Regions from separate parts of the Cytobacillus sp. FSL H8-0458 genome, predicted to be linked through region 1. Evidence: riboswitches for the same ligand, from Rfam matches in the RefSeq annotation. Region 1 holds a riboswitch; the other holds the start of a gene.
The links. A riboswitch is a leader RNA that binds a small molecule or an ion and turns the genes downstream of it on or off. The one in region 1 is predicted to bind S-adenosylmethionine.

Region 1 (4,422 bases):
AATTCCTCAACTTCAGTCAGTCTTCTTAAAACTTTCAGTTTTTCCGCCTTTTGCATTGACAGCTTGTGGCTGTTCGCACCTATTTTGCGGCGGAGCCAGTCTTTTTCGTTTTCATCAAATATATGCTGGAATTCAAAAGCAATGGGGCCCATATAAGCGCTCTTCAGGAATTCAATTGCTTCAAGTCCGTTGCGTAAAGGATATGTGGCATCTTTAGTAATGACACCAGCAGGGATCTCTTTCAAGTCATTTTCAGTTAAGCCATATTTGCTCAGTTCAAATAAAGCAGCTTCCGATTTATTGTTACCCAGCGGATAAATATCGGCAGCCAAGTGGCCATATGTGCGGATATTATCAGCTAGGCGAATAGCAGCAAGTGTTTTCTCAAGCTGTCCGGCATTCATTGGCTGATTTGCTGATGAAGCGATTTGTGCCGTTCCTTCACTCGCAAGCGGGGAACCATTCTTTTCAAAGTACTCTTTCATTTCAGGATCAATCGATGATGGATCCTCTAAATATCTTTCATAAAGTTCAATAACGTAGCCAAGGTTTGGGCCATGAAATCCCTGTTCAAAAGGTCCCTCACCATTAAATGGCTTTTTCATGGAAAATTACCTCCATAACTGTTTTGTAAGTGAATAATTCAATACGTTTTTTCTCCCTGAAAATACAATACCCATCATTTGAATGAATTAACAATTCATTTTTACGAATAATAATATTTTTCAGAGGATAAAACGTTTCCACAGTTATTCTAACACGTAAAATCTAGTTGTACAAAGATAAAAACATGAATATAGTGGAAAACTATTAAAAAAATTTTTTAGCAATAACTTATTCTAAAAAAATGATTTGTAAAAGGGTAAACATTTATAAATATGAAATAACTTGAACATAAAAAAAGCCGAAATGTTTCGGCTTTAAAAAGTTTCTACCAGGTTTATATAGATTTGTTTCGATTCATTGGTATTTTTTCTGTTTTCTTTTAGGGAAGATTCAATGGCTTCTCTGGTATCTACGGGAAAATCAAAATGACCGCATGTTGTACATTTTTGGAATAAGCTGCCGGCAACATTCACTTCAATGCCATCAATTGTCCGGAAAACGGCTGGCCCATCTGTTTCGGCAAATCTGTGACGGCAGTGACTATGTTCTTGCATAAAAGCTTCCCTCCAAGAAAAAATTATTTTCCTCATTATTATAAAGGAAATATTCTGAACTTTAAAGAGATCTAGCTATAACAGTTTATGCCAGGCTAATTTTAAAAGAATAATATGTGTCTTTTTAAGGCACATTAAAATTATTCAAATTCAGGAGGTTTTTCCATGAATATAGGCAGAGCAAAAGAGATTGCTGAGTCTGCTGAAGTGCACAGTGTCACTTTAAATGGCATACCGATCATCATTCAGCATGTAGATGAGCAGACTAAGACAGCACGCATTTACACAAAAGCAAATTCTGAAAAAGAAATGGATGTGCCGGTTAACGATTTGATTGAAGAATGAATACCCAAAAAAACTTTCCAGAATGTAATGGAAAGTTTTTTTGGTTCAAGATCCTCCTTATTCCTCCTTGAAACAGATATTTAAGGCAGAAGGACTCAAGATGCCTGGCCAGATATTTTTTATAACATGAAATATTCAAAAAAGTGTTGACTCTTAACGGTTTACTGTAGTAAAGTTTAGAGAAAATTTAATATTTGATTTCTTATCCAGAGAGGTCGAGGGTAAGGCCCGACGACGCCTCAGCAACCAGCAATCATATTTTGATTGAAAAGGTGCTAATTCCTGCAAGTTTTTTAGAAACTTGAAAGATAAGAAGAATGGCTGTTCACATTAAAAAGTCTTCTTCTTATAGAAGGCTTTTTTTTATTATGACGAAGGAGTGTTTACCAGCATGTATAATATTGACACCAAATTAGCACAAATCGGAAACAGGAGCGAATCAGCAACAGGTGCAGTCAATCCGCCTGTATACTTTTCCACCGCCTACCGGCATGAAGGCATTGGTCAGTCAACTGGCTTTGACTATAGCCGAACAGGCAATCCTACCCGCCAGCTGCTTGAAAAAGCAATCGCCGATCTGGAAGAAGGCGATCAAGGCTATGCCTGCAGTTCTGGAATGGCTGCCATTCTTACGATTCTTTCCCTCTTTAAATCCGGAGATGAGTGGATTGTTTCCAAGGATTTATACGGCGGAACCTATCGTCTGCTTGAACAGGGCTTCAAAAAATGGGGACTGCAGAGCAAATATGTAAATACGAGCACTCCTGAAAATGTTGAAGAGCTAATCACTGAAAAAACGAAAGCAATATTTCTGGAGACTCCCACTAACCCGCTGATGGAAGAGACAGACATTCAGTTGATAGCTGACATCGCGAAACGGCATAATATCCTGCTGATCGTTGATAACACATTTTACACCCCCCTTCTTCAGCAGCCGTTAAAGCTTGGAGCTGATATTGTCATCCATAGTGCGACGAAGTATCTTGGAGGCCATAATGATGTCCTTGCCGGTTTAGTTGTCGCAAAAGGCAAACAGTTATGTGAGGATCTTGCCATGAACCACAATGCTGCAGGTGCAGTCCTTAGCCCATTTGATTCCTGGCTTTTGATCAGAGGCATGAAGACACTCTCTCTTCGCATGGAACGGCATGAAAAAAATGCCCGGGAGTTAGCGGCTTTCTTATCACACCATGATGCCATAACAGATGTTCTTTATCCAGGCAAGGGAGGAATGATATCTTTCCGGATCCAGGAAGAATCCTGGGTGAATCCTTTTCTGCAGAGCCTCTCCCTAATCTCCTTTGCTGAAAGCCTTGGTGGAGTCGAGAGTTTCATAACATATCCTGCAACACAAACGCATGCGGACATCCCTGAAGAGATCCGCATTGAAACCGGTGTCTGTAACAGGCTTCTGCGTTTCTCGGTTGGAATCGAAAATGCAGAAGATTTGAAGGCGGATCTTGAACATGCTTTTGCAAAGGTTTTAAAGGAGGCAGTACGATGAGTACGAATTACACATTCCAAACGAAATTGCTTCACAATAATCAAAAATTCGACCCGGAAACAGGAGCTGTCAGTGTACCGATCCAGCATGCCTCCACTTTCCATCAAAAAGATATTGATGCGTTCGGAAAATATGATTACAGCCGCAGCCTGAATCCAACAAGGGAAGCACTTGAGGAAGTCATCGCGGAGCTTGAAGAAGGTATTAGAGGGTTTGCCTTTTCTTCCGGAATGGCTGCCATTTCCACAGCATTCCTCCTTTTATCACAGGGAGATCATGTTGTCATTACAGAAGACGTTTATGGCGGAACCTATCGCATGACAACAGAGGTCCTATCCCGTTTTGGCATTGAGCATACATTTGTTGATATGACAAATCTTGAGGAAGTAAAAGAAGCAATCCGTCCCAACACGAAAGTTTTCTATGTAGAGACTCCTTCCAATCCGCTGCTGAAGGTGACAGATATCCAGGCCATCAGTTCACTGGCAAGACAGCATGGAGCCCTGACATTTGTGGATAACACATTCCTGACCCCTGCTCTTCAAAAACCGCTCTCTTTAGGGGCAGATATCGTGCTGCATAGCGCAACCAAATTTTTATCCGGACACAGTGACGTCGTTGCCGGCTTAGCTGTTGTGAAGGATCCTGAATTAGGAGCAAGACTGGCTTTTCTCCAAAATTCCTTTGGAGCTGTTCTGGGTGTACAGGATGCCTGGCTTGTCTTGAGAGGCATTAAAACGCTGCAGGTTAGGCTCGATCAGTCTGTGAGATCAGCTGAGAAGATTGCCCGTTTCCTTCATGATCACCCTGCAGTAAAGAAGGTTCATTATCCCGGTTTTGCTGAACATCCCGGCTATGAAATCCAGAAGAAGCAGGCTGTGAACGCAGGTGCTGTTCTTTCTTTTGAACTTGAAGATGAAAAGTCGATGAGAGTATTTGTGGAAAATGTTAAAATTCCTGTTTTTGCAGTAAGTCTCGGAGCAGTTGAATCCATCCTCTCCTACCCTGCCAAAATGTCGCACGCAGCCATTCCTCCATCTGAAAGAGAACAGCGCGGAATAACAGACAGTCTTCTCCGTCTTTCTGTTGGCCTGGAGAGCGCAGAGGATATTATAGAAGATTTCAAGGCAGCTTTATCTGCAGCCGGACAAACAAAGCAATCCATTTTACAGCGGGGGTGATACTTTGAGTTTCCTGGATAAATTAAAGAATGAAATCATCATAGCAGATGGCGCGATGGGAACTCTTCTTTACTCCTATGGCACCGACAGCTGTTTTGAGGAATTAAATCTATCGCAATCTGAGCAGATCCAGCACATCCATGAAGCGTACATAGGCGCAGGGGCTGAATTGATCCAAACCAATACGTATGCGGCGAATTATCTGAAGCTGCAGCGGTATGGGCTTGAAGAC
Region 2 (4,422 bases), on a different contig from region 1:
TATGTTTGATTGCATTTCAATCTATACGGGAAGTGGGGCTGCTGATCCACAAAAAAAACAGGCGCTGTGAACGCCTGCATTTCTGCCTTACTCAGATACCGGCACAACGGCACCTTTATATTTTTCAAGAATGAAATCCTGAATTTCTTTAGAACGAAGCACTTCTACAAGAGCTTTAATTCCTTCTTTTTCTTCATCGCCTGTGCGGACTGCAATTACATTTACGTATGGTGAATCTTTGTCTTCAATTGCAATTGAATCTTCAAGAGGATTCAACCCGGCATCAATTGCATAATTGGAATTGATCAGGACTGCATCCCCTTCTCCATTATTGTAGATTTGAGGAAGAAGTGATGCTTCATATTCAGTATCAAACTTTAACTTTTTAGGATTTTCTTTAATATCTTCCAGAGTTGCTTCCGTTTTTTCTACATCTTCATTTAAAGTAATAAGTCCCTCTGCTTCAAGCATGGAGAGAATACGGCCATGGTCTGCTACTGAGTTGCTCATGATGATTGATGCACCCTCAGGAAGTTCATCAAGGCTCTTATACTTTTGGGAATATACTCCGATTGGTTCAATATGAATTCCGCCTGCATTTGTAAAATCATATCCATGTTCAGCTTTCTGTGACTCAAGGTAAGGAATGTGCTGGAAATAGTTTGCATCCAGCTCCTTAGACTCAAGAGCCTGGTTTGGCAATACATAATCCTGGAATGGCACAACATCAAGTTCAAAGCCTTTTTCTTCAAGTAATGGCTTTGCTTCTTCAAGAATTTCAGCGTGAGGTACGTTGGAAGCCCCTACTGTAATTTTAGTGTTTTCTTTACTTTCTCCGCCTTCACCGGCATTGCCGTCTTTTTCCGAAGTTCCGCAAGCTGCAAGAACAAGTGCTACTGCAAGTGCAAGAGCAAGTGATAACCATTTTTTCATGTCAATCTCTCCTTAACGTTTGTCTAATTTTGTTGTTATGATATCTCCAATAAACTGGATGATAAATACGATGATTAGAATAATGACAGTCGCCATAACCGTCACATCATTGCGGCTCCTCTGGAATCCTTCCAGGTAAGCGAGGTTTCCAAGTCCCCCAGCACCGATAACACCGGCCATGGCTGTGTAGCCAACCAGCGCGATGGCTGTAACGGTAATTCCTGAAACAAGGGCGGGCATTGATTCCGGAAGCAGAACCTTCCAGATAATCGTGCTTGTTTTTGCGCCCATAGACTTGGCCGCTTCAATTACACCTTTATCTATTTCCCTCAAGCCGATTTCCACCATTCGGGCATAAAACGGGGCAGCACCAATAATTAATGCAGGCAATGCTGCATCCTCCCCAATCATTGTCCCAAGCAAAAACTTCGTAAATGGAATCAGTAATACAATAAGGATAATAAATGGAATCGAACGGAAAATATTGACGAACGCTGAGATAATTTTATTGATTGCTGCATTTCCCCAGATATTCCCCTTTGAGGTTAAAAAGAGCAGCAGCCCCAAAATTGCTCCTAAAATAAAGGTTGCAATAACAGAAATAGCTGTCATATAGAGAGTTTCCACAGTAGCTTCCCACATGGAGTCCCATTTCACATTTGGAAACCATTCATTAAGCATTGGAAATCACCTCCACGCCCACCTGCTGAGAATGGATAAATTCAATCGCTTTTGCAACTTCCTCTGCTTCTCCATCAACATGGATGAATAAGGTGCCGTAGGAACCATTCTGTGTCTGGGAAATCTTCCCCTGCAGAATATTAACAGTTACCTGGAAGTGACGGATCAGGTTTGTAATCAATGGCTGTTCAGCTGATTCGCCGACAAATCCTAATTGGACTACTTTTCCTTTTGGATACAAATCGACCAGATGATCAATCGTTTCCTTCGTTTCTTCAGGCTCTGTCACCTGCTGGACAAAGCGCTTTGTAATCACAGCTTTCGGATTCTTAAAGACATCCAATACAGGGCCGATTTCCACAATCCGGCCGCCTTCCATAACAGCAACCCGATGGCAGATTTTACGGATTACGTGCATTTCATGTGTAATGAGGACAATGGTTAAGCCCAGCCGCTCATTGATGTCAACAAGCAGCTCCAAAATGGAGTCTGTTGTCTGCGGATCAAGGGCAGATGTTGCCTCATCACAAAGCAGCACTTTTGGATTATTGGCTAGGGCTCTGGCAATCCCTACTCTTTGCTTTTGACCCCCGCTAAGCTGGGAAGGATAGGCATCTTCTCTTCCCTCCAGACCGACGAGTTTAATGAGCTCATCTACTCTTTTGAGCCTTTCCTGCCGGGAAACCCCTGCGATTTCAAGCGGAAATGCAATATTCTCTCTTACTGTCCTCGACCATAACAGGTTGAAGTGCTGGAAAATCATGCTTATTTCCTGCCGCGCTTTTCTTAGCTTGCTTCCCTTTATCTTTGAAACCTCATTGCCTGCTACTGTTACACTGCCATGGGTAGGAAGCTCCAGCCCATTCAGCATGCGGATTAAGGTACTTTTACCTGCACCGCTGTATCCGATAACACCGAAAATTTCTCCTTCTTTTACCTCCAGGTTTACATCGTCAACTGCTTTTACCTGACCGTTTTTTGAAGAGAATATCTTCTGTACATCTTTTATGGAAATCAACGTGATAGTCACCTCTTTTATCGAAAGATACAGATAATAATTAATAGACTGCTTTTATTCCCTATTCTTCACTCTAAATAGGCTTTCATGCGCAAAAGCAAAAATGCCTTTCTGCACATGAGCAGAAAGGCATAAAAAAATTTAGTCCTTTCTCTCATCTATCAAAGCTATGCTTTGAGTGAATTGGCACCATTTCAACTAATTGACGGTTGCCGGGCTTCATAGGGCACTTCCCTCCACCTCTCTTGATAAGAGCGTAACGTTCTATATTAAATTAATACTTTAAATGAATTAAGCAGTTTTTTAATTACGTTTGCTATCGTATCATAGCCATTAAAAAGGTGTCAACGATGAAATTTCAAACTTTCGGAAAAAAGTGAATGGTAAATTTTCCTTTACGCTTTTGCAGCTAGCGATGTGAGACCTGCAGCTGCTTCTATCGCCTGTTCCAGGTCTTCAATTAAATCTTCTGCATTTTCGATGCCGATCGAAATCCGAATCAAGTCCTCCGGCACTCCTGCAGCTTTTAAACCTTCCTCATCCAGCTGCTGATGAGTCGTGCTTGCAGGGTGGATAATCAGGCTCTTTGCGTCCCCGACATTTGCCACATGTGCCCATAGCTGCAAACTATTGATCAGCTTGGCTCCAGCCTCTCGACCGCCCGCAATTCCAAATACAGCCACTGCCCCGGCTCCTTTTGGCAAATATTTATCTGCCAAGTCTTTGTCCGGGTGGCTTTCATGACCTGGATAGAGCACCCAATTAACGGCCGGGTGCGCCTCCAAATATTCCACTACCTTTTTGGTATTGGCAACATGTTCCTTCATTCTCACATGCAGAGTCTCAAGACCCAAAGTGAACTGGAATGCACTTTGCGCACTCATTGCAGGTCCTAAGTCTCTTAACAGCTGTACCCGTGCTTTTATAATATAAGCAGCTTCGCCAATTGCTTCGCTATAGACAATATCATGGTAGCTCGGATCAGGCTCTGTAAAGCCCGGAAACTTAGGAGAATTCCAGTCAAATTTCCCGCCGTCTACTATAACTCCCCCCATTGTGGTCCCATTGCCGAGCAGCCATTTTGTCGCAGAGTGTATGACAATGTCAGCTCCATGTTCAATAGGCCTGCAAAGATAAGGGGTAGCAAAAGTGTTATCGACAATCAGGGGGACACCGTTTTCGTGTGCAATTGCGGCAACCTTTTCAATATCCAGGATTTTCAGGCTGGGGTTTCCAATCGTTTCGGCGAAGACAGCCTTTGTTTTATCTGTAATGGCGCTCCGGAAATTTTCCGGATCCTTTGGATCCACCAGTTTTACCTTTATTCCATACTTGGGAAGTGTAACTGCAAATAAATTATAAGTACCCCCATATAAATTGGATGCGGCAACAATTTCATCACCAGCTTCGGCGATGTTTAAAATGGCAAGTGTAATAGCAGACTGGCCGCTGGCAAGGGCCAGCGCACCCACTCCTCCTTCAAGCAGGGCCACTCTTTCCTCAAACACACTGACAGTGGGATTATGTATCCTGCTATAAATATATCCCGGCTCTTTCAGGGCAAAGAGGTCTGCAGCGTGATCTGTATTTTTGAACTGATAAGCATTATTCTGATAAATTGGGACCGCCCTCGCGCCAGTTACAGGGTCAGGCTTCAGCCCCCCATGTACTCCAATTGTTTCAAAGCGGTAATTTTTCTGTTTGTCCGTCATCGCTATCTCTCCTCTATAAAAATGTTTGTATTTCATTTCTTAAAAGCAGAAAAACCCTCTTCATAAGAAGAGGGCTGT

Region 2: another riboswitch for S-adenosylmethionine. It lies ahead of NYE23_RS21975 (methionine ABC transporter ATP-binding protein); the one in region 1 lies ahead of NYE23_RS09120 (methionine biosynthesis PLP-dependent protein).

Annotation. Positions count from the first base shown of each region.
Region 1 covers NZ_JBBOBR010000001.1:1,873,701-1,878,122, reverse strand. Annotated here, with positions in the region: gene sucA (2-oxoglutarate dehydrogenase E1 component) at 1-605, opposite strand, end outside; gene NYE23_RS09130 (hypothetical protein) at 921-1,160, opposite strand; gene NYE23_RS09125 (H-type small acid-soluble spore protein) at 1,326-1,505, shown strand; SAM riboswitch class I at 1,705-1,820, shown strand; gene NYE23_RS09120 (methionine biosynthesis PLP-dependent protein) at 1,897-3,009, shown strand; gene metC (cystathionine beta-lyase) at 3,006-4,190, shown strand; gene NYE23_RS09110 (bifunctional homocysteine S-methyltransferase/methylenetetrahydrofolate reductase) at 4,195-4,422, shown strand, end outside.
Region 2 covers NZ_JBBOBR010000002.1:120,222-124,643, forward strand. Annotated here, with positions in the region: gene NYE23_RS21965 (MetQ/NlpA family ABC transporter substrate-binding protein) at 88-933, opposite strand; gene NYE23_RS21970 (methionine ABC transporter permease) at 946-1,614, opposite strand; gene NYE23_RS21975 (methionine ABC transporter ATP-binding protein) at 1,607-2,632, opposite strand; SAM riboswitch class I at 2,784-2,887, opposite strand; gene NYE23_RS21980 (O-acetylhomoserine aminocarboxypropyltransferase/cysteine synthase family protein) at 3,028-4,344, opposite strand.